DNA from 4 places in the Lysinibacillus sp. FSL R7-0073 genome. Region 2 is predicted to be linked to each of the others. Evidence: a T-box and tRNA genes for the amino acid it is inferred to sense, from the RefSeq annotation. Region 2 holds a T-box; the other regions hold tRNA genes.
The links. The T-box of region 2 lies ahead of alaS (alanine--tRNA ligase). A T-box ahead of a tRNA ligase gene usually reads a tRNA of that ligase, here a tRNA-Ala.
Positions count from the first base shown of each region.

Region 1: it has a tRNA-Ala gene. The T-box ahead of alaS (alanine--tRNA ligase) is inferred to sense a tRNA for this amino acid. The anticodon was not compared.
Region 3: it has a tRNA-Ala gene. The T-box ahead of alaS (alanine--tRNA ligase) is inferred to sense a tRNA for this amino acid. The anticodon was not compared.
Region 4: it has a tRNA-Ala gene. The T-box ahead of alaS (alanine--tRNA ligase) is inferred to sense a tRNA for this amino acid. The anticodon was not compared.

Region 1 covers NZ_JBBPAS010000001.1:3,722,403-3,729,479, forward strand. The annotation lists gene MKY88_RS18580 (FecCD family ABC transporter permease) at 1-903, shown strand, start outside; gene MKY88_RS18585 (FecCD family ABC transporter permease) at 903-1,958, shown strand; gene MKY88_RS18590 (ABC transporter ATP-binding protein) at 1,974-2,771, shown strand; tRNA gene MKY88_RS18595 (tRNA-Glu) at 2,892-2,963, opposite strand; tRNA gene MKY88_RS18600 (tRNA-Ser) at 2,966-3,056, opposite strand; tRNA gene MKY88_RS18605 (tRNA-Asn) at 3,067-3,143, opposite strand; tRNA gene MKY88_RS18610 (tRNA-Ile) at 3,151-3,224, opposite strand; tRNA gene MKY88_RS18615 (tRNA-Gly) at 3,226-3,299, opposite strand; tRNA gene MKY88_RS18620 (tRNA-Phe) at 3,305-3,380, opposite strand; tRNA gene MKY88_RS18625 (tRNA-Asp) at 3,433-3,508, opposite strand; tRNA gene MKY88_RS18630 (tRNA-Met) at 3,512-3,586, opposite strand; tRNA gene MKY88_RS18635 (tRNA-Ser) at 3,638-3,730, opposite strand; tRNA gene MKY88_RS18640 (tRNA-Ile) at 3,746-3,822, opposite strand; tRNA gene MKY88_RS18645 (tRNA-Met) at 3,830-3,903, opposite strand; tRNA gene MKY88_RS18650 (tRNA-Ala) at 3,930-4,005, opposite strand; tRNA gene MKY88_RS18655 (tRNA-Pro) at 4,023-4,099, opposite strand; tRNA gene MKY88_RS18660 (tRNA-Arg) at 4,109-4,185, opposite strand; tRNA gene MKY88_RS18665 (tRNA-Leu) at 4,192-4,280, opposite strand; tRNA gene MKY88_RS18670 (tRNA-Gly) at 4,286-4,360, opposite strand; tRNA gene MKY88_RS18675 (tRNA-Leu) at 4,397-4,481, opposite strand; tRNA gene MKY88_RS18680 (tRNA-Lys) at 4,505-4,580, opposite strand; tRNA gene MKY88_RS18685 (tRNA-Thr) at 4,589-4,664, opposite strand; tRNA gene MKY88_RS18690 (tRNA-Val) at 4,668-4,743, opposite strand; rRNA gene rrf (5S ribosomal RNA) at 4,754-4,869, opposite strand; gene MKY88_RS18700 (cysteine desulfurase family protein) at 5,117-6,187, opposite strand; gene nadB (L-aspartate oxidase) at 6,288-7,077, shown strand, end outside.
Region 2 covers NZ_JBBPAS010000001.1:3,269,653-3,276,729, forward strand. The annotation lists gene mltG (endolytic transglycosylase MltG) at 1-733, opposite strand, end outside; gene MKY88_RS16320 (DUF1292 domain-containing protein) at 1,036-1,563, opposite strand; gene MKY88_RS16325 (DUF1292 domain-containing protein) at 1,747-2,055, opposite strand; gene ruvX (Holliday junction resolvase RuvX) at 2,074-2,490, opposite strand; gene MKY88_RS16335 (IreB family regulatory phosphoprotein) at 2,493-2,759, opposite strand; gene alaS (alanine--tRNA ligase) at 2,848-5,508, opposite strand; T-box leader at 5,655-5,870, opposite strand; gene corA (magnesium/cobalt transporter CorA) at 5,939-6,904, opposite strand.
Region 3 covers NZ_JBBPAS010000001.1:252,362-259,438, forward strand. The annotation lists rRNA gene MKY88_RS01180 (23S ribosomal RNA) at 1-2,465, shown strand, start outside; rRNA gene rrf (5S ribosomal RNA) at 2,532-2,647, shown strand; tRNA gene MKY88_RS01190 (tRNA-Val) at 2,659-2,734, shown strand; tRNA gene MKY88_RS01195 (tRNA-Asp) at 2,739-2,814, shown strand; tRNA gene MKY88_RS01200 (tRNA-Thr) at 2,825-2,900, shown strand; tRNA gene MKY88_RS01205 (tRNA-Tyr) at 2,908-2,991, shown strand; tRNA gene MKY88_RS01210 (tRNA-Trp) at 2,996-3,069, shown strand; tRNA gene MKY88_RS01215 (tRNA-His) at 3,113-3,188, shown strand; tRNA gene MKY88_RS01220 (tRNA-Gln) at 3,198-3,272, shown strand; tRNA gene MKY88_RS01225 (tRNA-Lys) at 3,286-3,358, shown strand; tRNA gene MKY88_RS01230 (tRNA-Arg) at 3,377-3,453, shown strand; tRNA gene MKY88_RS01235 (tRNA-Pro) at 3,469-3,545, shown strand; tRNA gene MKY88_RS01240 (tRNA-Ala) at 3,555-3,630, shown strand; tRNA gene MKY88_RS01245 (tRNA-Ser) at 3,644-3,736, shown strand; tRNA gene MKY88_RS01250 (tRNA-Phe) at 3,741-3,816, shown strand; tRNA gene MKY88_RS01255 (tRNA-Gly) at 3,823-3,896, shown strand; tRNA gene MKY88_RS01260 (tRNA-Ile) at 3,901-3,974, shown strand; tRNA gene MKY88_RS01265 (tRNA-Asn) at 3,982-4,058, shown strand; tRNA gene MKY88_RS01270 (tRNA-Glu) at 4,060-4,131, shown strand; gene MKY88_RS01275 (nitric oxide synthase oxygenase) at 4,467-5,513, shown strand; gene MKY88_RS01280 (hypothetical protein) at 5,579-6,100, shown strand; gene MKY88_RS01285 (CynX/NimT family MFS transporter) at 6,160-7,077, opposite strand, start outside.
Region 4 covers NZ_JBBPAS010000001.1:3,731,461-3,738,537, reverse strand. The annotation lists rRNA gene MKY88_RS18835 (16S ribosomal RNA) at 1-320, shown strand, start outside; rRNA gene MKY88_RS18830 (23S ribosomal RNA) at 629-3,556, shown strand; rRNA gene rrf (5S ribosomal RNA) at 3,745-3,860, shown strand; tRNA gene MKY88_RS18820 (tRNA-Val) at 3,871-3,946, shown strand; tRNA gene MKY88_RS18815 (tRNA-Thr) at 3,950-4,025, shown strand; tRNA gene MKY88_RS18810 (tRNA-Lys) at 4,034-4,109, shown strand; tRNA gene MKY88_RS18805 (tRNA-Leu) at 4,133-4,217, shown strand; tRNA gene MKY88_RS18800 (tRNA-Gly) at 4,254-4,328, shown strand; tRNA gene MKY88_RS18795 (tRNA-Leu) at 4,334-4,422, shown strand; tRNA gene MKY88_RS18790 (tRNA-Arg) at 4,429-4,505, shown strand; tRNA gene MKY88_RS18785 (tRNA-Pro) at 4,515-4,591, shown strand; tRNA gene MKY88_RS18780 (tRNA-Ala) at 4,609-4,684, shown strand; tRNA gene MKY88_RS18775 (tRNA-Met) at 4,711-4,784, shown strand; tRNA gene MKY88_RS18770 (tRNA-Ile) at 4,792-4,868, shown strand; tRNA gene MKY88_RS18765 (tRNA-Ser) at 4,884-4,976, shown strand; tRNA gene MKY88_RS18760 (tRNA-Met) at 5,028-5,102, shown strand; tRNA gene MKY88_RS18755 (tRNA-Asp) at 5,106-5,181, shown strand; tRNA gene MKY88_RS18750 (tRNA-Phe) at 5,234-5,309, shown strand; tRNA gene MKY88_RS18745 (tRNA-Gly) at 5,315-5,388, shown strand; tRNA gene MKY88_RS18740 (tRNA-Ile) at 5,390-5,463, shown strand; tRNA gene MKY88_RS18735 (tRNA-Asn) at 5,471-5,547, shown strand; tRNA gene MKY88_RS18730 (tRNA-Ser) at 5,558-5,648, shown strand; tRNA gene MKY88_RS18725 (tRNA-Glu) at 5,651-5,722, shown strand; gene MKY88_RS18720 (VOC family protein) at 5,798-6,214, opposite strand; gene nadA (quinolinate synthase NadA) at 6,355-7,077, opposite strand, start outside.

The DNA of each region.
Region 1 (7,077 bases), 450 kb from region 2:
AATACTTCTATTCAAACTACCTTTGAATCTTTTTTTCATTTTAACCATTCAAATGAGCATATTATTATTCAAAATGTTCGTATTCCAAGAGCACTTATAGCCAGTTGTGTCGGAGCATCGTTAGCTATTACAGGTGTACTTATGCAAACTTTAACGAAAAATCCTTTAGCTTCTCCTGGAATATTGGGAATAAATGCTGGAGCAGGATTTGCAGTTGTCTTTGCCATGATTTTTTTCAATATCTCAGGTTTACAATCATTTGCATGGATCGCCTTTCTAGGTGCTGCCATCGCGGCACTAGCTGTTTATGCAATCAGTTTCTCCGGAAGAGATGCCGTTACACCTGTGAAAATTACTTTAGCAGGCGCTGCCATTAGTGCACTTTTTGCATCATTTACACAAGGGTTACTCGCTACAAATGAAGCAGAACTTGAGCAAGTATTGTTTTGGCTAGCTGGCTCTGTACAAGGGCGAAAACTCGAAATTCTGCTATCAGTTCTCCCATATTTAATCATCGGGTGGTTAGCTGCTCTAGTCATTTCCCCTAAAATGAATACTCTTGCGCTAGGAGATGACGTGGCAAGAGGATTAGGATTACGTTTAGGGTTAATGAAAATAACTGTAGGTTTGATTGTTATTTTTTTAGCAGGGGGTGCTGTTGCTATCGCTGGCCCCATCGGTTTTATTGGCATTGTAGTTCCTCATTTTGCGCGTAAGTTTGTCGGCACAGATCATCGATGGCTTATTCCGATGGCTGCCTTACTTGGAGGCATTTTATTATTGTTAGCGGATGTCGCAGCTCGATATATCATCATGCCACAAGAAGTACCAGTCGGAGTCATGACCGCAATGATTGGCGCGCCATTCTTTATTTACCTTGCGCGAAAAGGTGGAAAAAAATAATGAAAAACATAAGAACAGTCCGTTTATTTCACAAAAAAATATCTTTTTTATTAGATGTACAAGCTACGAAAAAATTACTGGTGATTAGCTTTCTAACACTAGCAGTTTTCTTTCTTAGCGCATCATTCGGTGATTCTTTTATTAATCCTTTTAAAGTTTTACAAACTCTCTTCGGCCAAGGCTCTGATTTTGATCAGTTGATCATTATTGATTTTCGAATGCCCCGAATTTTTATGGCTATGTTTACTGGCATGGCGCTAGCCGTAGCAGGTGCCGTTTTACAAGGAATCATTAAAAATCCACTGGCCTCTCCCGATATTATCGGAATATCTGCTGGTGGCGGTGCAGCAGTTGTTGGTTTCTTAGCCATTTTCAGTGACTCTAATCACTCTTTAACAGTCAGTATAGAATGGATGCCATTAGCAGGTTTTATTGGTGCTACTGTTGTTGGGTGTTTGGTTTACCTATTTGCATGGAAAGAGGGTGTTACGCCAAATCGTCTTGTTTTAATCGGTATTAGTGTATCCGCATTGATGCAAGCCATTACGACCATGCTAATGATTATTGGTCCAATCTACCAAGCGAGTGAAGCGAATAAGTGGATTACTGGGAGCGTCAAAAGCGCAGACTGGGATCAAGTTCAAATCGTTGTGCCCTTAATACTAGTACTCCTACTTGTCACCTTCTTTACTACACGACAGTTAAATGTACAAGAATTAGGTGATGATACAGCGGCAGGATTAGGACAATCCGTTCAAAAAACTCGTCTATATTTAATTCTTTTATGTTGCTGCTTAGTAGCAAGTGCCATTTCCTTTGCGGGGGCAATTGGATTTGTAGGGTTGATGGCCCCTCATATCGCACGTCGTATCGTTGGTTCATCGTTCGGAGTACTTGTGCCAACATCCGCAGCCATTGGAGCATTGCTCGTAATGATTGCTGATATTATCGGTCGTACTGCGTTTAGCCCTTTAGAAGTGCCAGCTGGTGTCTTTACTGCTGCCATCGGTGCTCCTTATTTTATCTATTTATTATTTAGAAATCCTAATAAATAAAGGAGTCCATACAACATGACTGAATCCTTATTAACTAAATCCCTAACATTAAGTTATGGTGATTCCAATATTATCGAAGATCTCAATTTATCTATCCCTTTGAATGAAATTACTGTCTTGATTGGAGCGAATGGCTGTGGTAAATCTACACTTCTACGCTCCATTGCTCGATTATTAAAACCAAAAAAGGGATCTGTTTTATTAGATGGCGAAGATATTTTTAAACTATCTACAAAGCAAGTAGCTAAAAACCTTTCTATTCTTCCTCAATCACCAGTAGCACCAGAAGGCTTAACGGTCCTACAGCTTGTTAAACAAGGGCGATTTCCTTATCAAAGTTGGCGCCAGCAATGGACGGTGAAAGATGAGGAAATTGTGCTAAATGCCTTAAAAGCTACAGGAACGGAGCAATTACAAGATAGACCAGTGGACGAGCTATCAGGTGGGCAACGTCAACGTGCATGGATTGCTATGACACTCGCTCAAGATACAGATATTATTCTGTTAGATGAGCCTACAACCTATCTAGATCTAACTCATCAAATAGAAGTGCTAGATTTATTATTTGAATTAAATCAACTGCAAAAGCGAACAATTATTATGGTCTTACATGATATAAATCTCGCTTGTCGTTATGCTGATCATATCATTACTGTGCGTGATCGTGGAGTTTATCGTCAAGGTAAGCCTGAAGAGATCATGACAACAGAATTAGTTAGCCATGTATTTGATCTTGAATGTCAAATGACATCAGATCCTATCTTTGGAACACCTTTATGTATTCCTTATGGTAAAGGACGAAATATTACGTAAGTCTTCAAAAAACAACGAGCCTTCGCAGATTCATTATCTGGCGAAGGCTTTCTTGTTACTTTTTCTTTTCAGCTCATAAAAAAAGTACAGTAGATGTAAATTCATCTACTGTACTTAGTATGACCCGTACGGGATTCGAACCCGTGTTACCGCCGTGAAAGGGCGGTGTCTTAACCACTTGACCAACGGGCCCATGGCGGAGAAGGAGGGATTTGAACCCTCGCGCCGGTTACCCGACCTACACCCTTAGCAGGGGCGCCTCTTCAGCCTCTTGAGTACTTCCCCACAAAAAAAATGGCTCCGAAGGCAGGACTCGAACCTGCGACAACCTGATTAACAGTCAGGTGCTACTACCAACTGAGCTACTTCGGAATAATGATGGGCCTAAATGGACTCGAACCATCGACCTCACGCTTATCAGGCGTGCGCTCTAACCAGCTGAGCTATAGGCCCTTGGAGCGGGTGATGGGAATCGAACCCACGACATCAGCTTGGAAGGCTGAGGTTTTACCATTAAACTACACCCGCATAAATGGTGGGTCAGGACGGAATCGAACCGCCGACACTTAGAGCTTCAATCTAATGCTCTACCAACTGAGCTACTGACCCATTTCGTCCATGCTAAGCTTGCTCACTCTTTGCTTCTCATGTCTATAAAAAATGGCGGTCCCGACCGGGATCGAACCGGCGATCTCCTGCGTGACAGGCAGGCATGTTAACCGCTACACCACGGGACCATTTGGTTGCGGGGGCCGGATTTGAACCAACGACCTTCGGGTTATGAGCCCGACGAGCTACCACTGCTCCACCCCGCGATAATCTTATTGTCTTTTCGAGTTTTTAAAGCACCATTTATGAATATAAACTGGAGGAGGTAGAGGGATTCGAACCCCCGCGCGGTGTTACCCGCCTGTCGGTTTTCAAGACCGATCCCTTCAGCCAGACTTGGGTATACCTCCGTAACAATATATAAATGGTGGACCTTGCAGGACTCGAACCTGCGACCGGACGGTTATGAGCCGTCTGCTCTAACCAACTGAGCTAAAGGTCCTTTAAGATGGCGGCAGAGGGGATCGAACCCCCGACCTTACGGGTATGAACCGTACGCTCTAGCCAGCTGAGCTACGCCGCCAGGATCTTTATACTGGTTAATTACTATGGTGGAGCCTAGCGGGATCGAACCGCTGACCTCCTGCGTGCAAGGCAGGCGCTCTCCCAGCTGAGCTAAGGCCCCATAATATTTTTTGGAAATGGTCGGGAAGACAGGATTCGAACCTGCGACCCCTTGGTCCCAAACCAAGTGCTCTACCAAGCTGAGCTACTTCCCGTTCGTTTTATGGCGCGCCCGACAGGAGTCGAACCCATAACCTTCTGATCCGTAGTCAGACGCTCTATCCAATTGAGCTACGGGCGCATAAAATGGTGCCGAGGACCGGAATCGAACCGGTACGGTAGTCACCTACCGCAGGATTTTAAGTCCTGTGCGTCTGCCAGTTCCGCCACCCCGGCACATTTGGAGCGGAAGACGAGGTTCGAACTCGCGACCCCCACCTTGGCAAGGTGGTGTTCTACCACTGAACTACTTCCGCATGTGCATAAGTTTTTTTATCTGGCATATTGAAAAATGGTGCGGGTGAAGGGAGTCGAACCCCCACGCCTTGCGGCGCTAGATCCTAAGTCTAGTGCGTCTGCCAATTCCGCCACACCCGCTTAATATGGTTGGTACTTATAAATGGTGAGCCATGAAGGACTCGAACCTTCGACCCTCTGATTAAAAGTCAGATGCTCTACCAACTGAGCTAATGGCTCGTCTGAAATGGTGCCGGCTATAGGAATCGAACCCACGACCTACTGATTACAAGTCAGTTGCTCTACCTGCTGAGCTAAACCGGCAAATGGTGGAGGATGACGGGCTCGAACCGCCGACCCTCTGCTTGTAAGGCAGATGCTCTCCCAGCTGAGCTAATCCTCCTGGGTATTATGCCTAGCGACGTCCTACTCTCACAGGGGGAAGCCCCCAACTACCATCGGCGCTAAAGAGCTTAACTTCCGTGTTCGGTATGGGAACGGGTGTGACCTCTTTGCCATCATCACTAGACTGCTTTATTATGTATCTTGTTTTGAAGTTATTTACCTGTCCTTCAAGACAAGAATTATTGTATAACGTTTTCTCATATTGTGCAATACTTTTTTATAAAAAAAAGAAATTATTACTTTTAAGAGATATTTTTGTTAAGTAAGAGAAAATATTGCCCTGCAAAATATTATATCAATAGTTGTTTCAAAAGAAAACAATTATTTTTTATCTATATATTTTCAGCTTATATCTTGCTTAAAACTTTCTACTAAATAGTAGCAAGTTCCATAGTCAATCTATCAATTTCTTTAAATGTTGTTGAATCTCCGAAAGATATTCTAAAGAATTGGCGTGCCGCTTCCTGTGAATAATTCATAGATAAAATGGCTTTTGTTCCGGATTCGCTATGAATATCACACGCACTTCCTGTTGATATACTGATCCCTGCCTCGTTTAATTTTAATAATACATATTGCCCCTCCACTTTACTCATCATGACACCACAAATATTCGGCAATTGCTGCTTACACTCTATTAGTTGACCTGTTTTAGGTAGACGACTTTTAAAATAACTTCTTAATTTCTCGTAATGCTGTCTTTCATAATTATTATTTTCAACCGCTACCGCAAAGGAAACAATTGAAGGTGTATCTAAAGTCCCCCCTCTTAATCCTCTTTCATGAGTTACGCCTGGTGTTAGTGCTGGAACACGGATTGCAGGGTTTATATAAATAGCACCACATCCTTTAGGTCCTCCTATTTTATGTGCGGAAATTGTCAGAGCGTCTCCCCCTTTTGGTATAGTTAATTTTCCAAAGGATTGTACACAATCTATATGACAGTAAACAACGGATTCTTTTGCTGCTTCGATTATTTTTTCCACAGGTTGAATAGAGCCAATTTCTGAATTTACATGTTGAATAGAGATTAATGCTGTATCTTTTCGAATGGCATTTAGTAGTTGTTCTGAGTCAATACAGCCATCTTTTTGCAACGGTAATTTTGTCACTTCAAAACCCATTTTCTCCAATGTATTCAAAGCTGCATGTACAGACGTATGCTCAGCTTGTGATGAAATAATATGTTTTCCTTTTTTAGAGGCTAATGCTAATGACAAAATGGCTATAATATTTCCTTCCGTTCCGCTTCCAGTAAAGATAACGCCATCACTATTGACGCCGAGTTCATTGGCTATAATCTCTCTTGACTGCTGGATAAAATAATGAGCTTGTCCCCCTAAATCGTGTAGACTTGCGCTATTTCCATAATAACGCTGCGCCACCTCTACATATGCTTCAAGCGCTTTCTTCGTCATTGGTGATGTTGCTGCGTAATCCATGTAGATCATCGTATTCTTCCTCTCTCGTTCAACAGGTCTTGTTTTCTTTTTTATTTTATGTAAAGATAGGTGTAAAGACAACTGTAAAGAAGGTATAACTATGGATGTAAAGACAGACGTCCTTATAATTGGCAGTGGTATTGCAGCACTTCAGGCAGCTCTACTACTCGAAAAACATTTTAAAATACAAATAGTTACAAAATCATCCGCCCTTACGAGTAGTTCCTATCGTGCACAGGGTGGTATTGCCGCCGTGACAAGTGAGGAGGATCATATTGATTGCCATGTTGCGGATACATTGAAGGCCGGAGAGTTTCATCATGAAAGTAGACATGTCCAAACGCTCATAGAGGAAGGCGCAAAAATAATGCGTAGCTACCTTAAAGCTGGTTTTCCTATTGATCGACATAGCAATGGAGCACCTGCTCTAGGTCTGGAGGGGGCACATAGCCATCATCGTATTCTTCATGCAGGTGGTGATCGTACTGGTCAAATTTTCATAGATTACTTGCTTCATAAACTTTCACCTAATACAAAGGTAAATTGCTATGAAATGGCCTATGAACTTTTACTAAATACTAATGGTGACTGTGTAGGTGTACTTACAAAAGGAAGCGAAGGCACTAAACGCTATTTTGCCCATCATGTTATTTTAGCGACAGGTGGTGCAGGATCACTTTATTCAAGTACATCTAATTATCCAACAAATACTGGTGATGGAATTGCTTTAGCCTTTCGAGCTGGAGCTGCAATCAGTGATATGGAATTTATGCAGTTTCATCCAAGTCTGCTTTGGTGTGAAAACGAGGCAAAAGGGTTGATTTCTGAAGCAGTACGAGGAGCTGGCGGTATCTTTGTCGATGCCCAACGTCGTCCAATTATGAAGGGCA
Region 2 (7,077 bases):
ACATTTGTTTTTCCACTAAAACATCACTATAATTTTTTACCACGTTGTTCATAGCCCCTATCATTTCTTCAACAATCGCTTCTAGAGATGGCTTTTCCTCATAGTACGAGTAAGTAGCCGGATATAAATAGCCTTCTAAATCATAGCGAATATTGTCAGCTAACACTGCATCCGTTACTAGCTCAGGATAGTTGGCCATCATTTGTTGAACAAATGTGTCACTCGTTACTAAATCCATAAATTCCTTTTGTGTATATGGTGTTTTCTTTTCAATAACTTTCCCAATTTGCTCAATTGTTAAGCCTTCTGGAATCGTCATCGTAAAGACAGGTTTTCGGTACACCTTCCCTGTTTTTAAGCTTTCAATGAGTTCATCAAATGTCATCGCTTGCGTTAAATCGTAATTTCCTGCTTGGAATTGAGATTCGTTTTTAAATTTTGCATAGTATTTAAAAACACGCGCATCTTTAATAACACCTTTTTTCTCTAATAATGTAGAAATAGAACTCAAGCTAGAACCGATTGGTACTTCTACTGCAATTGCTTTTGTTGCGTCAGGATCCAGTGGTTTTAAAGCACCCTTTACATAATTGTACCCAAATAAACCGACAATCCCTATAACGAGGACAAAAACAATTGCCACAATGGCAACGATTTTTCTCACGATTTTTACCTCTGATTTTTTTTCTTGCATTTTTGAAAACATTTCTTGTTTTTTAGTACCGTTATCCACGGGTTTCCCCCCTATCACTATCCAATATCATACTAGAAATCAACTATCACGACAAACAGAAATCGACAATTCAGGAGAATTTACATATATAAAAAAATCCGCAGGCTATTTTTGCCAGCAGATTGTTTTGCTAAAAGCTTTGTGAAATAGCTTTAATACAGTCCCTTTACAATAATAAAAGACTGTAATAATTGCTCCTCTAAGATGTTCGATTATAGTAATTCATGTGATTAAACTCTTGATAGAAAAATTCTATTACTAAAACAAAAAAACTCTGAGTGGCTCCTAACCACTCAGAGTTTTTATAGTTCGTTTAATATATCTTCAACGTACACCCATTCTTCATCTGTTTCTATTGGTAATAGCTCTTCGATAGAGCCGTCATTTCCAGCCAGATATTGAGATGCGAAAATTTCACGCTCATCCATTGGCTCATCTGTCGCAGGCACATATAATACATACGATTTACCAAATTGCTCGGATGCAAAAGTATGAATTACCTCACAAACTTGATCCGCTCCATCTTCATTTGTCACGGTAATAAGCTGTGGCTCTTCTTCAAATTCATCTAGAAGTGTTAATACCACCTCATTAATCATTTCCCATTCAGCATCTGTTTCGACAGGCTGTAGATTGGTCATCTCGCCATTGTTATCGTCATAATCGAAAGTCATCGCTGATAGATCTCCTGGAATTTCTTCACCATTGGCATCCAACAAAGAAAATAGCACATAGGATTTATCCTCTGCATCAAATGTAAAGACCACATGGCAACGTTGTTCCTTCCCATTTTCATCGATTATCATAAATTCTTGTGTTTCTTCATTCATTCGATTATCTCCTTCTGACAGTTTAATGTCATTTACTAAGTAGTTACTTCTACACGTACTAAATATCTTCGAGCAAATTCTCACCATTATTCGGATATTTACTAACAAACTAAATATACTTTCAATAAAAAAGGAACAAGGACTGCAAGCTGCGATCCTTGTTCCAAGCTTTAAGAAAGAAGATTAGTCTTCGTCTTCATCTTCTAAAGCGTTTAATACGTCTTCTACCATATCCCATTCTGCTTCAGTTTCGATAGGTGTTAGTTCACCATCTTCACCGTTATCAGACGGTACGAATGAAGAAACAAAAATTTCAACTGATCCATCTTCATCTTCTTCTGCGCCTACCATTGAGTAAAATACGTATGATTTTCCAAACTCTGGAGATTCATGTACGTGAATCACTTCACAAAGCTGTTCATTTCCGTTTTCATCAATCACTGTAATGTGTTGAACGTGTAATTCTTCTTCATGGTTATGCTCGTTTGCCATGTATAGTCACCTCATCAATTAATTTTTGCTATCTAAATAGCCTTGTAAAATCATCACAGCTGCCATTTTATCAATGACTTGCTTGCGCTTTTTGCGACTCACATCTGCTTCGATTAGCATACGTTCCGCTGCCATCGTTGTTAAACGTTCATCCCATAATTTAACTGGTAGTGAGAACGTTTCTTCCAATAACTTTTTATAGTTTTCAGAAGCCTCTCCACGCGGTCCAACCGTATTATTCATGTTTTTCGGGAAGCCTACAACAAATTCTGTTATTGCGTATTCCTTTACTAGCTCAGCGATACGATCGATACCGAACTCGCCATTAGCCTCATCAATTTTTACGGTTTCAATACCTTGGGCAGTCCAACCAAGTGCGTCACTCACAGCAACGCCAACGGTTTTCGACCCAACGTCTAATCCCATAATTCTCATTTCTAGTCCTCGTTATTCTTTTTGATATAAAATTTAACAAGCTCTTCTAGAATTTCGTCACGCTCAAGCTTGCGAATTAAATTACGAGCATCCTGATGGCGAGGAATATACGCCGGATCACCAGAAAGTAAGTAACCAACAATCTGATTGATAGGGTTATATCCCTTTTCCTCTAATGAAGAATGAACTTTCAACATTACCTGCTTGACTTCCTGTTCCATTGATTCTTCTGGAAAATTAAATTTCATCGTTTGATCAAATGAACTCATGACCAGCACCTCGCTTTCAGAAATAAGGAGATGTGCGAACAAGCTCATCTCCAATTTCTCTTTATTATAACATGTTTTGGTGAATTAATTAAATGGATTTAACATAATCATACACAGAAAGTAGTGCTTCATCAAGTTTTGAAGCTTCTTTTGCTCCTGCCATCGCCATATCAGGACGACCGCCACCTTTACCACCACAAGCTTCTGCAACCATTTTCACGATATTTCCAGCATGGTAATTGCCACCAACTAATTCTTTTGATACTCCAGCACACAGCATAACCTTATCGCCATCCACTGCTCCAAGAACGATAACAGCCTTTGGCATTTTCGCCTTCAAATCATCCATCATCTGACGCAGTTGGTTATTGTCTTTTGCTTCTACCTTTGTAGAAAGAACTGTAACATCTCCAATTGTTTGTGCTGCATCAACAATTGCCCCAGCCTGAGCATTGGCAATTTTTTGAGATAATGCTTCATTGTCACGTTGTAATTCTTTGTAGTCACCTTGTAAGGCTTGTACTTTTGTGACGATATCTTTAGGATTTGCTTTTAACAATGCTGCCGCATCATTTAAAAGTGCTTCTTCTTCTTTGACTACTTCATAAGCCACTTTACCTGTAACAGCTTCAATACGACGAGTACCCGCACCAATTCCACCTTCTGAAACAATTTTAAAGAAACCAATTTCAGAAGAACGTTTTACATGGATACCACCGCATAGCTCGATGGAATAGTCTCCGATTGAAACGACACGTACAACATCGCCATATTTTTCGCCGAATAAAGCCATTGCACCCATTGCTTTCGCTTTATCGATGGCCATTTCTTCAATAACGACCTCTATATCATCCCACACTTTTTCATTTACAATACGTTCAATTTGCTGTAATTCCTCTTTAGTCACTTGACCAAAGTGAGAAAAGTCAAAGCGTAAACGATCAGGGCCTACATATGATCCAGCTTGGTTGACATGATCACCTAATACATCTTTTAACGCACGTTGCATAATATGTGTCGCTGTATGGTTTTTAATAATTAAATTGCGATCATCACGATTAACAATTGCTTGGACAGCATCTTCGACATGCATTTCACCTGATTCAACAACTACTGTGTGGAGCGGCTGACCATTTGGTGCCTTTTGAACATCCTTTACTACAGCGGTGAAGCTATCATTAGAAATGATACCGCTATCGGCAATTTGACCACCCATTTCAGCATAGAATGGTGTTTGAGCTAAAATAACTAAAGCTTCTTGGCCTTCAGATGCTACTTTTTCTACTTGACCATTCACAATCATTGCAGCAATTTCAGTATTAGCTACTAATGTGTCAAAGCCAACAAATTCGCTGGCAACCGTTAAGTTTGCTAATACTTCATTTTGTACTTGCATAGAGTCAACATCTTGACGAGCCGCACGCGCACGTTCACGTTGTTCCTCCATCGCCGTTTCGAAGCCTTCATGATCGACTTTCATTCCTACTTCTTCTGCATATTCTTCCGTTAACTCGATTGGGAAACCGTAAGTATCATATAAACGGAAAGCATCTGCTCCTGGGATAAAATCATGACCAGCCGCTTTTTGTGATTCTACAACTTCATTAAAGATTGCAAGACCACCATCTAATGTTTCATGGAAACGAATTTCTTCATTCTTAATAACGCGTTGAATAAATTCACATTTTTCCGTTACCTCTGGATAGAAGTCTTCCATGATTTTGCCCACTGTTGGGACCAATTCAAACATAAATGGTTTCTCAATTCCAATTTGTTTTGCATAACGTACGGCACGACGTAGTAAGCGGCGTAATACATAGCCACGGCCTTCGTTTGAAGGAAGGGCACCGTCACCTATAGCAAACGCTACAGTACGAATGTGGTCTGCAATAACTTTAAATGGCGTATTAATATCTTCTTCAGAGCCAAAAATTTCATTTAAATCTACTTCACTTGGGCGTTTGTATTTACGGTTGGCAAATTCCTCAATTTTTTCAATGATAGGCATGAATAAATCCGTATCAAAATTCGTTGGTACATTTTGAACCACGGAGACAATACGTTCTAGTCCCATACCAGTATCAATATTTTGCTTTGGTAGTGGTGTATACGAACCATCAGGATTATGGTTGAATTGAGAGAACACTAGGTTCCAAATTTCTAGATAACGTTCATTTTCTCCACCTGGGTACATTTCAGGGTCATTTTCGTCTGAGCCATATTCTACGCCGCGGTCATAGAAAATCTCTGAGTTTGGACCAGAAGGACCTTCACCAATATCCCAAAAGTTCCCTTCCAAACGAATTAAACGTTCTTCCGGAATACCAATTTCTTGATGCCAAACATCATATGCTTCCTGATCTTCAGGATGGATTGTGATAGATAGTAATTCGGGATCAAAGCCCATCCACTTTTTATCCGTTAAAAATTCCCAAGCATAATGAATAGCTTCTTTTTTAAAGTAATCCCCTATAGAAAAGTTCCCTAACATTTCAAAGAAAGTATGGTGACGCGCTGTTTTTCCTACGTTCTCAATATCGTTGGTACGAATTGATTTCTGTGCATTTGTAATTCGAGGGTTGTCAGGAATAACACGACCATCAAAATACGGCTTAAGTGTAGCAACACCTGAGTTAATCCAAAGTAAGGATGGATCATTGATTGGCACTAGAGGCGCAGACGGTTCATGGTGATGCCCCTTTTCTTTAAAAAATTCCAAATACATTTGTCGAATGTTAACTGCTTTCATTGGATAAATTCCTCCTATTTTATAATGTAAAATCACGATAAGAATTAGATCTTGACGACCCAACTATTCCCTGCCAGCAAGCTTTGGTACCAACCACTATAATTGGTTTTTTTTACTAAATGAAAATAAAAAAGCCCTCATCCCCAAAAAGGGACGAGGACTTATCTTCAGTCTCGCGGTACCACCCTAGTTGTAAGTAAAAATTCTTACTTACCTCTTTAGCACTTGTAACGTCAGTGAACGGCAGAGATTAACTGCACTCCGGAGTAGCTTTCAGCATTTGCACTGTGAGGATTTTTTCAGCCAAGAAATCCCTTTCTTCTACACGTGCAATTACGTACTTTTTCCATCGTCGTGTTTACTTTTTCTAACGAAAATTATAAGAAAAATCTATTCACCTGTCAATTAGCACTAGTATGACAAATTATAACTAAGCAATCATTCTTCTGAAGTATGCCCACATTCCCCATGTAAATAACACTAAAAAGGCAGTAAGTGCAATCGTTGTAATGGGTGAATCTTGATAAGGTAATGGTACATTCATGCCAAAGAAGCTAGTAATGACAGTTAAAGGCAACATAATTGTAGAAATAACGGTTAATAAGTTCAGCTTTTCAATAGACTTGCCACTAATAATCGAGTAATACGTATCTAATGTGCTGTTGACTAAGTCTCGATACGTTTCAGTGGAGTCGACAATGCGTTCAAGATGATCATTTAAATCCTTATAAAAAGGGATATTTTCCTCTTGTATATCAAATTTCCATTGTCCATTAATTGTAGAAAAGATTCTTCGTTGCGGCATAATGGCCTGACGAATTAAAATAATTGTTCGTTTTAATGAAAGGAATTCTTCTGTTACTACTTTCGGTTGATAATCATAAACTTCTTCTTCAAGCTCATCAATCCGTGCTCGAATTCGCTCTAACACAGGGAAATACTCGTCTGTAATTCCATCGATGATCGTGTGCAATAAAAAATCAGTGCCCTTTTCCAAATATCTCGCACTATTTAAACAAACTTTTTCTATATGGCCTAGCCACTGTAATTTTTGTTTATGGACCGTAACAATATAATTTGGTCCCATAAAAATATTCAACTCGACCGTTGTAATTTCATTGTTACTTTTTTCATTGTAGATAGGTGCATGGAAAACGAAAAATTTATAATCCCCATAACTATCCATTTTGGGGCGTGAGCCTTCATGTAAGCAATCTTCCACTGCTAGTGGATGAAAGCCAAATAAATCTGCTATATTATTTAATTCATTTTGACTATACGCATATAAATCCACCCATAATAAATCCTCGCTATGAATGGGAAGTCGTAAATCATTCATATTGAAATCGTGTTGAACTGTTTTGCTATTGTGATTGAAATAGTGAATTTTAATCATGATACTTCACCTCGTGTTTTATTATAAAAAGTAACAAAAGGTTAATTTTAAAACCTTCTGTCCGTGCCGGCGATAAGAAACGACGGCTGTCTCCATAAATTCTGACTACCTACCTCATGCTGATTCGGTTCAGGACTACTATCCATTTCTCATCACCTTCCTTTCATAACAAA
Region 3 (7,077 bases), 3.0 Mb from region 2:
TCCCAAGGCTAAATACTACCTAGTGACCGATAGTGAACCAGTACCGTGAGGGAAAGGTGAAAAGCACCCCGGAAGGGGAGTGAAAGAGATCCTGAAACCGTGTGCCTACAAGTAGTTAGAGCCCGTTAATGGGTGATAGCGTGCCTTTTGTAGAATGAACCGGCGAGTTACGATTACGTGCGAGGTTAAGCTTTAGAAGGCGGAGCCGCAGCGAAAGCGAGTCTGAATAGGGCGAAATAGTACGTGGTCGTAGACCCGAAACCAGGTGATCTACCCATGTCCAGGGTGAAGGTAAGGTAACACTTACTGGAGGCCCGAACCCACGCACGTTGAAAAGTGCGGGGATGAGGTGTGGGTAGCGGAGAAATTCCAATCGAACTTGGAGATAGCTGGTTCTCTCCGAAATAGCTTTAGGGCTAGCCTCGTGATGAGAATACTGGAGGTAGAGCACTGTTTGGACTAGGGGGCCATCCCGGTTTACCGAATTCAGACAAACTCCGAATGCCAGATATTTATACACGGGAGTCAGACTGCGAGTGATAAGATCCGTAGTCAAAAGGGAAACAGCCCAGACCACCAGCTAAGGTCCCAAAGTAATCGTTAAGTGGAAAAGGATGTGGCGTTGCACAGACAACCAGGATGTTGGCTTAGAAGCAGCCATCATTTAAAGAGTGCGTAATAGCTCACTGGTCGAGTGACGCTGCGCCGAAAATGTATCGGGGCTAAACGATTCACCGAAGCTGTGGATTGACATCTACGATGTCAGTGGTAGGAGAGCGTTCTAAGTGCGTTGAAGTCAGACCGGAAGGACTGGTGGAGCGCTTAGAAGTGAGAATGCCGGTATGAGTAGCGAAAGACGGGTGAGAATCCCGTCCACCGTATGACTAAGGTTTCCTGAGGAAGGCTCGTCCGCTCAGGGTTAGTCGGGACCTAAGCCGAGGCCGATAGGCGTAGGCGATGGACAACAGGTTGATATTCCTGTACCACCTCCTCACCGTTTGAGAAATGGGGGGACGCAGTAGGATAGGGTAAGCGCGCTGTTGGTTATGCGCGTCCAAGCAGTAAGGCGTGTGTGTAGGCAAATCCGCACACTGTAACGTTGAGCTGTGATGGCGAGTCCGTATGGACGAAGTTCCTGATTTCACACTGCCAAGAAAAGCCTCTATCGAGGTGAGAGGTGCCCGTACCGCAAACCGACACAGGTAGTCGAGGAGAGAATCCTAAGGTGTGCGAGAGAACTCTCGTTAAGGAACTCGGCAAAATGACCCCGTAACTTCGGGAGAAGGGGTGCTCTTGAGCGTGCAAGCGCATGAGAGCCGCAGTGAATAGGCCCAGGCGACTGTTTAGCAAAAACACAGGTCTCTGCAAAACCGTAAGGTGACGTATAGGGGCTGACGCCTGCCCGGTGCTGGAAGGTTAAGAGGAGTGGTTAGCGCAAGCGAAGCTGCGAATTGAAGCCCCAGTAAACGGCGGCCGTAACTATAACGGTCCTAAGGTAGCGAAATTCCTTGTCGGGTAAGTTCCGACCCGCACGAAAGGCGTAACGATCTGGGCACTGTCTCAACGAGAGACTCGGTGAAATTATAGTACCTGTGAAGATGCAGGTTACCCGCGACAGGACGGAAAGACCCCGTGGAGCTTTACTGTAGCCTGATATTGAATTTTGGTACAACTTGTACAGGATAGGTAGGAGCCAGAGATCTCGGAGCGCCAGCTTCGAAGGAGGCGTCGGTGGGATACTACCCTGGTTGTATTGAAATTCTAACCCATGCCCCTTAGCGGGGCAGGAGACAGTGTCAGGCGGACAGTTTGACTGGGGCGGTCGCCTCCTAAAAGGTAACGGAGGCGCCCAAAGGTTCCCTCAGAATGGTTGGAAATCATTCGTAGAGTGTAAAGGCACAAGGGAGCTTGACTGCGAGACCTACAAGTCGAGCAGGGTCGAAAGACGGGCTTAGTGATCCGGTGGTTCCGCATGGAAGGGCCATCGCTCAACGGATAAAAGCTACCCCGGGGATAACAGGCTTATCTCCCCCAAGAGTCCACATCGACGGGGAGGTTTGGCACCTCGATGTCGGCTCATCGCATCCTGGGGCTGTAGTCGGTCCCAAGGGTTGGGCTGTTCGCCCATTAAAGCGGTACGCGAGCTGGGTTCAGAACGTCGTGAGACAGTTCGGTCCCTATCCGTCGTGGGCGTAGGAAATTTGAGAGGAGCTGTCCTTAGTACGAGAGGACCGGGATGGACACACCGCTGGTGTACCAGTTGTCTTGCCAAAGGCATCGCTGGGTAGCTATGTGTGGACGGGATAAGTGCTGAAAGCATCTAAGCATGAAGCCCCCCTCAAGATGAGATTTCCCATTACGCAAGTAAGTAAGATCCCTCAAAGACGATGAGGTAGATAGGTTCGAGGTGGAAGTGTGGTGACACATGGAGCTGACGAATACTAATCGATCGAGGACTTAACCAAAAAAGTTTGAAGCATTCAATGAACCGTTTATCCAGTTTTGAAAGAACAAGCTTTCAATTGAATAAGTGAAGTGATGATGGCAAAGAGGTCACACCCGTTCCCATACCGAACACGGAAGTTAAGCTCTTTAGCGCCGATGGTAGTTGGGGGCTTCCCCCTGTGAGAGTAGGACGTCGCTTCGCTTATTTTTTATGGAGGATTAGCTCAGTTGGGAGAGCACCTGCCTTACAAGCAGGGGGTCGGCGGTTCGAGCCCGTCATCCTCCACCATTTTGGTCCCGTGGTGTAGCGGTTAACATGCCTGCCTGTCACGCAGGAGATCGCCGGTTCGATCCCGGTCGGGACCGCCATTTTTTTATTGCCGGTGTAGCTCAGTTGGTAGAGCAACTGACTTGTAATCAGTAGGTCGTGGGTTCGACTCCTATCGCCGGCACCATTCCCTTGGAGGGGTAGCGAAGTGGCTAAACGCGGCGGACTGTAAATCCGCTCCTTAGGGTTCGGCGGTTCGAATCCGTCCCCCTCCACCATTTTAGGGGCATAGTTCAACGGTAGAATAGAGGTCTCCAAAACCTTTGGTGTGGGTTCGATTCCTACTGCCCCTGCCAGGTATAAAGGTACTCGTACATATATGGCTGTTATTATATAGTGGCGGTTGTGGCGAAGTGGTTAACGCATCGGATTGTGGTTCCGACATTCGTGGGTTCGATTCCCATCAGTCGCCCCATTTTAAAATTGGGGTATAGCCAAGCGGTAAGGCAACGGATTTTGATTCCGTCATGCCTAGGTTCGAATCCTAGTACCCCAGCCATTTTTTCTTATACGAGCCATTAGCTCAGTTGGTAGAGCATCTGACTTTTAATCAGAGGGTCGAAGGTTCGAGTCCTTCATGGCTCATCATTTTTAATTAATTTAGCGCCCGTAGCTCAATTGGATAGAGCGTCTGACTACGGATCAGAAGGTTATGGGTTCGACTCCTGTCGGGCGCGCCAATTTATTTATGTTTTCGGAATGTAGCTCAGCTTGGTAGAGCACTTGGTTTGGGACCAAGGGGTCGTAGGTTCGAATCCTGTCATTCCGACCATCTATAAATGGGGCCTTAGCTCAGCTGGGAGAGCGCCTGCCTTGCACGCAGGAGGTCAGCGGTTCGATCCCGCTAGGCTCCACCATTTTTATATTTTTGGAGGTATACCCAAGTCTGGCTGAAGGGATCGGTCTTGAAAACCGACAGGCGGGTAACACCGCGCGGGGGTTCGAATCCCTCTACCTCCTCCATTTCGGGTCAGTAGCTCAGTTGGTAGAGCATTAGATTGAAGCTCTAAGTGTCGGCGGTTCGATTCCGTCCTGACCCACCATTATTTGCGGGTGTAGTTTAATGGTAAAACCTCAGCCTTCCAAGCTGATGTCGTGAGTTCGATTCTCATCACCCGCTCCAAAATGGGCCTATAGCTCAGCTGGTTAGAGCGCACGCCTGATAAGCGTGAGGTCGATGGTTCGAGTCCATTTAGGCCCATCATTATTCCGAAGTAGCTCAGTTGGTAGTAGCACCTGACTGTTAATCAGGTTGTCGCAGGTTCGAGTCCTGCCTTCGGAGCCACGGCCCGTTGGTCAAGTGGTTAAGACACCGCCCTTTCACGGCGGTAACACGGGTTCGAATCCCGTACGGGTCATCAAGCATGTAGCACAGTTGTGTGCTACATGCTTTTTTCTATGTCTTTTCATAAACATGTTTAAAAGCTAAAAATCCTTTGATAAGGTTTTGTAGCTTTTGAATGTTAGGTCTAAATTCATTTCCTTCTCCCAAATGCTAATAATCCCTTTCTTTTTTATAGGCTCGTTTAAAGGAGTACTACAATTCAATTCAATTCAAACTATCTGGAGCGATGCTTCCTACTAAATTTGAACAAACTATTTCATATATGCAATATGTATGTTTTTTCATTAACTATTTTCATGGTGCTTATTGCCTTGTTCCCCTAATATGAGGATAAGTGGAGGAATCGATATGAATATACAGGAGATACAAAGTTTTTTAAATCAATACCAGCTTGAACAAAATGAATCCAAACTTTGGTTAGAAAATAGATTACAGCAGATTAAAAGAGCAGGGGAATATAAGCCTACAACAGAAGAGCTAGTTTTTGGTGCACGAGTTGCATGGCGAAATAGCAATAAATGTATTGGACGGTTGTTTTGGCAATCATTGCATGTAGTAGATGCACGAGAAGTTTTAGATGAACAGGGCATTTTTCAAAAGTTACTAGAGCATATTGAGTATGCCACTAATCATGGGAAAATTCGTCCAACTATAACAGTGTTTGCAACTGACAGAGTACGAATTTGGAATCATCAGCTAATTCGTTACGCAGGCTACGAAACAGAAGAGGGCATTATTGGTGATGCACATTCCATCACTTTTACAAAAATATGCGAATCGATGGGCTGGAAAGGCGAGCGTACGCCGTTTGATGTGTTACCACTCGTCATACAGGTAGACGGACGTGCTCCCCAGCTATTTACGATTCCTGCCAAGTATATTTTAGAGGTTCCAATACGTCATCCGGAATTGGAAGCTGTGGAGAAATTAGAGTTGAAATGGTATGCTGTTCCTATTATTTCGAGTATGCGTTTTCAAATGGCTGGCATTGATTTTCAAGCAGCTCCATTTAATGGCTGGTATATGGGGACTGAAATTGGGGCACGCAATTTAGCCGATCATGACCGGTATAATACGCTGCCAGCTATTGCGGGAATATTTAATCTGGATACAACCAAACAAGCTTCTCTATGGCGTGACCGTGCATTAGTGGAGCTCAATATTGCTGTCCTACATTCTTTTAAAGAGGATGGAGTGAGCATTGTAGATCATCATACTGCTGCTCAGCAGTTTAAATTATTTGAGGAAGCTGAGAGATTGGCAGGGCGAGAAGTTACAGGTAACTGGACATGGTTAATCCCACCACTTTCCCCTGCGACCACTCATATATTCCATAAGCCTTATATAAATACTTATCATACGCCCAATTATTTTTATCAAAAACCATGTTATTAACTTTAAAGGAGTTGTTCATAAACTAACAGCTCCTAAGTACCTTTTGGGGAAAGGGGCAATTCAAGATGTTGAACCAAAATATTTCGAATATCCCTTGGCAACAATTGACGACACCTTATGGCAGAGGAACAGACATTCCTCGTCTAATTGAACAGGAACAATATCATGAGCTGACTGAACTAATTGAACATCAAGGAACACTCTGGCAGGTGACGCCATGGGTTTTGCTTATTCTTTTACAAAAGCTTTCAAGTAAAAATGTGGAGGAAGTCACCTTAGCAGAAATAGAGCTTTATTTGGCTGTGGCTCATGCAATAACTGAGGATTATCATGATTCAACACGTAACGTTTCAACGATGCTGGAGCTTTTGGATACGAAATATTTATGGATGGAAAATGAAGAGGATGATGAGCTTGAGTGGGAGGAAGATACGCCTAGAGGCTATGAACAGGAAGCTTTTTTAGGCTATTATTATTTTAGTTTTTTACTTCTTCAAGAGGCGACCCCTGTTTTTACTGCTATTAAGGCACGTACCAAGGGCACAACAGAGGAACTTGCGGAACTGCTAGCCTTACTAAAACATTAGAAAAATGAAATTGATATAGACAAAAAGCAGATGAGGTCAGCTTTCCCATCTGCTTAAATTTAATGGACATATTGATCTTTAGAGGCTCGCATGGAGCATAAGAAGAGTGTCATAGCTACAACAACAAAGAGCCAACCTGCAATATTCCAACCACCAATTAAATCATGGAGGTATCCGAAAAGAATCGGCCCAATGGCAGCGAATAAATAGCCTAATGATTGTGCAAATCCTGATAGATCAGCGGCTTCAAATGCTGTACGCGTACGTAGTGTGAAGAACATCATTGCTAATGCGAATGAAGCTCCACCTGCTAAACCTAGAAGGATCATCCATAATATTCCTAAAGTTGTCCATTCCATCACAACGCCGACAAATCCTACTAAATAGAACGATGTAAACATGAGGACAAGTGGTCTTTGTGAAGTCATTTTACCAGCGATAATGGGGACAGCCAATGCCATGGGGACTTGTGAGAATTGCATGATAGAAAACATCCAACCAGCTTTATCAGGAGCCAATCCCTGCGCAATATAAATTTCAGGAATCCAAGCTGCTGTCGTATAAAATAATAAAGATTGTAAGCCCATTGCACCGGTTACTGCCCATGTAACAGGTGATTTCCAAAGGGGTTTACCTGTTTTTTTGGCCGTAGTAGCTGGTTCTGGCTTATTCAATTTCAATTGAGGTATCCAAATTAAAATTGTTAATACGACTAATATAAGCGCCACAGCCAATGCTCCCTGCCAACCTAGTGACGAATTAGCTATTGGATAACTAATACCTGCTCCAAGCCCAGCCGTTAAGTTCATCGACATAGTAAAAAATGCCATTAATAATCCTACATGGTATGGAAATTTTAATTTTAATAACCCTGGAATCAACACATTTCCAAATGATATTGCTACGCCAATGAGCACTGTGCCAAATACAAGTAATCCTGTTGTACCAAGGGAGCGTAGTACAATTCCTAAGGCCAA
Region 4 (7,077 bases), 460 kb from region 2:
CTACACACGTGCTACAATGGACGATACAAACGGTTGCCAACTCGCGAGAGGGAGCTAATCCGATAAAGTCGTTCTCAGTTCGGATTGTAGGCTGCAACTCGCCTACATGAAGCCGGAATCGCTAGTAATCGCGGATCAGCATGCCGCGGTGAATACGTTCCCGGGCCTTGTACACACCGCCCGTCACACCACGAGAGTTTGTAACACCCGAAGTCGGTGAGGTAACCTTTTGGAGCCAGCCGCCGAAGGTGGGATAGATGATTGGGGTGAAGTCGTAACAAGGTAGCCGTATCGGAAGGTGCGGCTGGATCACCTCCTTTCTAAGGATATTTTCGGAATACAAACCTAGGGTTTGTAAGATTACGTTTTGCGTTCAGTTTTGAAGGTTCATTCTTTCTGAATGAAATACTTCAAAACTTGTTCTTTGAAAACTGGATAAAACGACATTGAAATAGTAACAAACACATTTATTTTTTTAAGTTTTTTTATAGGCTTAATAACATTAAAAGGTTTCAAGACACGAGCAGTTCTAGGAAGCAATCGAGTAAATGAAGGAGCGTACTTCAGTACGTGACTGAATGAACGAGTGAAGCTGACAACGAAATGTGATGTGTATTGAAAGCTGATAGGTTAAGTTATTAAGGGCGCACGGCGAATGCCTTGGCACTAGGAGCCGAAGAAGGACGGCACTAACACCGATATGCTTCGGGGAGCTGTAAGTGAGCTTTGATCCGGAGATTTCCGAATGGGGGAACCCACTACGTTTAATCGCGTAGTATCTTGACGTGAATACATAGCGTCTTGAAGGCAGACCCAGGGAACTGAAACATCTAAGTACCTGGAGGAAGAGAAAGAAAAATCGATTCCCTGAGTAGCGGCGAGCGAAACGGGAAGAGCCCAAACCAAGAGGCTTGCCTCTTGGGGTTGTAGGACACTCAATACGGAGTTACAAAAGAGCGAGTTAGATGAAGCGACTTGGAAAGGTCCGCCAGAGCAGGTAAAAGCCCTGTAGTCGAAAGTTCGTTCTCTCCTGAGTGGATCCTGAGTACGGCGGAACACGTGAAATTCCGTCGGAATCCGGGAGGACCATCTCCCAAGGCTAAATACTACCTAGTGACCGATAGTGAACCAGTACCGTGAGGGAAAGGTGAAAAGCACCCCGGAAGGGGAGTGAAAGAGATCCTGAAACCGTGTGCCTACAAGTAGTTAGAGCCCGTTAATGGGTGATAGCGTGCCTTTTGTAGAATGAACCGGCGAGTTACGATTACGTGCGAGGTTAAGCTTTAGAAGGCGGAGCCGCAGCGAAAGCGAGTCTGAATAGGGCGAAATAGTACGTGGTCGTAGACCCGAAACCAGGTGATCTACCCATGTCCAGGGTGAAGGTAAGGTAACACTTACTGGAGGCCCGAACCCACGCACGTTGAAAAGTGCGGGGATGAGGTGTGGGTAGCGGAGAAATTCCAATCGAACTTGGAGATAGCTGGTTCTCTCCGAAATAGCTTTAGGGCTAGCCTCGTGATGAGAATACTGGAGGTAGAGCACTGTTTGGACTAGGGGGCCATCCCGGTTTACCGAATTCAGACAAACTCCGAATGCCAGATATTTATACACGGGAGTCAGACTGCGAGTGATAAGATCCGTAGTCAAAAGGGAAACAGCCCAGACCACCAGCTAAGGTCCCAAAGTAATCGTTAAGTGGAAAAGGATGTGGCGTTGCACAGACAACCAGGATGTTGGCTTAGAAGCAGCCATCATTTAAAGAGTGCGTAATAGCTCACTGGTCGAGTGACGCTGCGCCGAAAATGTATCGGGGCTAAACGATTCACCGAAGCTGTGGATTGACATCTACGATGTCAGTGGTAGGAGAGCGTTCTAAGTGCGTTGAAGTCAGACCGGAAGGACTGGTGGAGCGCTTAGAAGTGAGAATGCCGGTATGAGTAGCGAAAGACGGGTGAGAATCCCGTCCACCGTATGACTAAGGTTTCCTGAGGAAGGCTCGTCCGCTCAGGGTTAGTCGGGACCTAAGCCGAGGCCGATAGGCGTAGGCGATGGACAACAGGTTGATATTCCTGTACCACCTCCTCACCGTTTGAGAAATGGGGGGACGCAGTAGGATAGGGTAAGCGCGCTGTTGGTTATGCGCGTCCAAGCAGTAAGGCGTGTGTGTAGGCAAATCCGCACACTGTAACGTTGAGCTGTGATGGCGAGTCCGTATGGACGAAGTTCCTGATTTCACACTGCCAAGAAAAGCCTCTATCGAGGTGAGAGGTGCCCGTACCGCAAACCGACACAGGTAGTCGAGGAGAGAATCCTAAGGTGTGCGAGAGAACTCTCGTTAAGGAACTCGGCAAAATGACCCCGTAACTTCGGGAGAAGGGGTGCTCTTGAGCGTGCAAGCGCATGAGAGCCGCAGTGAATAGGCCCAGGCGACTGTTTAGCAAAAACACAGGTCTCTGCAAAACCGTAAGGTGACGTATAGGGGCTGACGCCTGCCCGGTGCTGGAAGGTTAAGAGGAGTGGTTAGCGCAAGCGAAGCTGCGAATTGAAGCCCCAGTAAACGGCGGCCGTAACTATAACGGTCCTAAGGTAGCGAAATTCCTTGTCGGGTAAGTTCCGACCCGCACGAAAGGCGTAACGATCTGGGCACTGTCTCAACGAGAGACTCGGTGAAATTATAGTACCTGTGAAGATGCAGGTTACCCGCGACAGGACGGAAAGACCCCGTGGAGCTTTACTGTAGCCTGATATTGAATTTTGGTACAACTTGTACAGGATAGGTAGGAGCCAGAGATCTCGGAGCGCCAGCTTCGAAGGAGGCGTCGGTGGGATACTACCCTGGTTGTATTGAAATTCTAACCCATGCCCCTTAGCGGGGCAGGAGACAGTGTCAGGCGGACAGTTTGACTGGGGCGGTCGCCTCCTAAAAGGTAACGGAGGCGCCCAAAGGTTCCCTCAGAATGGTTGGAAATCATTCGTAGAGTGTAAAGGCACAAGGGAGCTTGACTGCGAGACCTACAAGTCGAGCAGGGTCGAAAGACGGGCTTAGTGATCCGGTGGTTCCGCATGGAAGGGCCATCGCTCAACGGATAAAAGCTACCCCGGGGATAACAGGCTTATCTCCCCCAAGAGTCCACATCGACGGGGAGGTTTGGCACCTCGATGTCGGCTCATCGCATCCTGGGGCTGTAGTCGGTCCCAAGGGTTGGGCTGTTCGCCCATTAAAGCGGTACGCGAGCTGGGTTCAGAACGTCGTGAGACAGTTCGGTCCCTATCCGTCGTGGGCGTAGGAAATTTGAGAGGAGCTGTCCTTAGTACGAGAGGACCGGGATGGACACACCGCTGGTGTACCAGTTGTCTTGCCAAAGGCATCGCTGGGTAGCTATGTGTGGACGGGATAAGTGCTGAAAGCATCTAAGCATGAAGCCCCCCTCAAGATGAGATTTCCCATTACGCAAGTAAGTAAGATCCCTCAAAGACGATGAGGTAGATAGGTTCGAGGTGGAAGTGTGGTGACACATGGAGCTGACGAATACTAATCGATCGAGGACTTAACCAAAAAAAGTTTGAAGCATTCAATGAACCGTTTATCCAGTTTTGAAAGAATAATTTCTTTTATGAAGGGTTTCAAGATACGAGTAGTTCAAGGAAGCAATGGAGAGAGGGAAGGAGCGTACTCAAGTACGTGACTGACTGAACGACAGAAGCTGACGAAGAAATGCGAAGTATATTGAAAGCCGACTATAGTCTAGTGATGATGGCAAAGAGGTCACACCCGTTCCCATACCGAACACGGAAGTTAAGCTCTTTAGCGCCGATGGTAGTTGGGGGCTTCCCCCTGTGAGAGTAGGACGTCGCTAGGCATAATACCCAGGAGGATTAGCTCAGCTGGGAGAGCATCTGCCTTACAAGCAGAGGGTCGGCGGTTCGAGCCCGTCATCCTCCACCATTTGCCGGTTTAGCTCAGCAGGTAGAGCAACTGACTTGTAATCAGTAGGTCGTGGGTTCGATTCCTATAGCCGGCACCATTTCAGACGAGCCATTAGCTCAGTTGGTAGAGCATCTGACTTTTAATCAGAGGGTCGAAGGTTCGAGTCCTTCATGGCTCACCATTTATAAGTACCAACCATATTAAGCGGGTGTGGCGGAATTGGCAGACGCACTAGACTTAGGATCTAGCGCCGCAAGGCGTGGGGGTTCGACTCCCTTCACCCGCACCATTTTTCAATATGCCAGATAAAAAAACTTATGCACATGCGGAAGTAGTTCAGTGGTAGAACACCACCTTGCCAAGGTGGGGGTCGCGAGTTCGAACCTCGTCTTCCGCTCCAAATGTGCCGGGGTGGCGGAACTGGCAGACGCACAGGACTTAAAATCCTGCGGTAGGTGACTACCGTACCGGTTCGATTCCGGTCCTCGGCACCATTTTATGCGCCCGTAGCTCAATTGGATAGAGCGTCTGACTACGGATCAGAAGGTTATGGGTTCGACTCCTGTCGGGCGCGCCATAAAACGAACGGGAAGTAGCTCAGCTTGGTAGAGCACTTGGTTTGGGACCAAGGGGTCGCAGGTTCGAATCCTGTCTTCCCGACCATTTCCAAAAAATATTATGGGGCCTTAGCTCAGCTGGGAGAGCGCCTGCCTTGCACGCAGGAGGTCAGCGGTTCGATCCCGCTAGGCTCCACCATAGTAATTAACCAGTATAAAGATCCTGGCGGCGTAGCTCAGCTGGCTAGAGCGTACGGTTCATACCCGTAAGGTCGGGGGTTCGATCCCCTCTGCCGCCATCTTAAAGGACCTTTAGCTCAGTTGGTTAGAGCAGACGGCTCATAACCGTCCGGTCGCAGGTTCGAGTCCTGCAAGGTCCACCATTTATATATTGTTACGGAGGTATACCCAAGTCTGGCTGAAGGGATCGGTCTTGAAAACCGACAGGCGGGTAACACCGCGCGGGGGTTCGAATCCCTCTACCTCCTCCAGTTTATATTCATAAATGGTGCTTTAAAAACTCGAAAAGACAATAAGATTATCGCGGGGTGGAGCAGTGGTAGCTCGTCGGGCTCATAACCCGAAGGTCGTTGGTTCAAATCCGGCCCCCGCAACCAAATGGTCCCGTGGTGTAGCGGTTAACATGCCTGCCTGTCACGCAGGAGATCGCCGGTTCGATCCCGGTCGGGACCGCCATTTTTTATAGACATGAGAAGCAAAGAGTGAGCAAGCTTAGCATGGACGAAATGGGTCAGTAGCTCAGTTGGTAGAGCATTAGATTGAAGCTCTAAGTGTCGGCGGTTCGATTCCGTCCTGACCCACCATTTATGCGGGTGTAGTTTAATGGTAAAACCTCAGCCTTCCAAGCTGATGTCGTGGGTTCGATTCCCATCACCCGCTCCAAGGGCCTATAGCTCAGCTGGTTAGAGCGCACGCCTGATAAGCGTGAGGTCGATGGTTCGAGTCCATTTAGGCCCATCATTATTCCGAAGTAGCTCAGTTGGTAGTAGCACCTGACTGTTAATCAGGTTGTCGCAGGTTCGAGTCCTGCCTTCGGAGCCATTTTTTTTGTGGGGAAGTACTCAAGAGGCTGAAGAGGCGCCCCTGCTAAGGGTGTAGGTCGGGTAACCGGCGCGAGGGTTCAAATCCCTCCTTCTCCGCCATGGGCCCGTTGGTCAAGTGGTTAAGACACCGCCCTTTCACGGCGGTAACACGGGTTCGAATCCCGTACGGGTCATACAAAAAACAAAAAACAGTAGATGCATTTGCGTCTACTGTTTTTTTTATAGAAAACTAATGTAAGATAAACGATTTACTCTTGATTTATTGCATGTTCATCCATATAAACAACTTCCCAAATATGCCCATCTAAATCTTGAAAACCCCAGCCATACATAAATCCATGATCTTGTGGATCACTATAAGGTTTACCCCCGGAGGCAAGTGCCTTATTTACTAGCTGATCTACTTGCTCCCGATTTTCTGCAGATAGACATAAAATTGCTTCCGCAGAAACAGAAGTATCCGTTATTTCCTTGTTACTAAATCCTTTGAAACGATCTTCGACCATTAGTAAAGCAAAAATATTTTCACTAATAATCATTGAGGAAGTCGTTTCATCACTGAATTGTTGATTGAACTCAAAACCTAACTCCTGAAAAAACGACGTGGATTTCTTTACATTTTTGACTGGTAAATTAATGAAAATATTTTTCGATTGAAAAGACATTTCTTATCACCTCCAAATCGACATTATCATAAAAAATAAATGGGTGTCAATTTCAGAAGATAACCCGGATACTTAATTCTATGAGCAAATAAAAAGCAGAAATATTGTTTTTTACAACATCTCTGCTTTAAAATCATAATTCATCTTCTTGCTAACATTCTTTCCAGAGAACTAAGAGCTTCAGTGCTAGTATGACCATCAACTTGAATACGGTTATGTGGTTGACCTTGTTCAATACTTTCTAAGCACCATAGTAAATGGGGGAGATCAATGCGATTCATCGTTAGGCAAGGACAAAAGTTTTCATTTAAAGAGATGATCTGTTTATCTGGATGCTGCTTTATAATACGATTGACCAGATTCATTTCTGTCCCTATTGCCCATGCAGATCCACTAGGTGCTTGATTAATTGTATCAATAATGTACTTAGTTGAGCCAGCATCATCAGCCGCGTCTACAACCTCACGACTACATTCAGGGTGAACAATAATTCTCATGGCTGGGTATCCCTTACGAACAGCCTCTGTATGTAGAACTGTAAATCCTTCATGGACAGAGCAATGACCCTTCCACAGAATAACTTGGATGTTCTCAAGAGGCTGTTTAGTTTCAATTATATTCTTATGTGGATTCCAAACGGCCATATTTTCGAGTGGAACACCTAAGTCATAAGCAGTATTTCTGCCTAAATGTTGGTCGGGTAAAAAGAAGATACGCTGTTTTTGTGTAAATGCCCACTGAACAAGCTCTTTCGCATTAGAGGATGTTACACATGCACCACCATGTCTTCCTGTAAAGGCTTTAATAGCGGCTGTTGAATTAACATAGGTGAGTGGAATGATCGTATCACCAAAGAGCTGCTG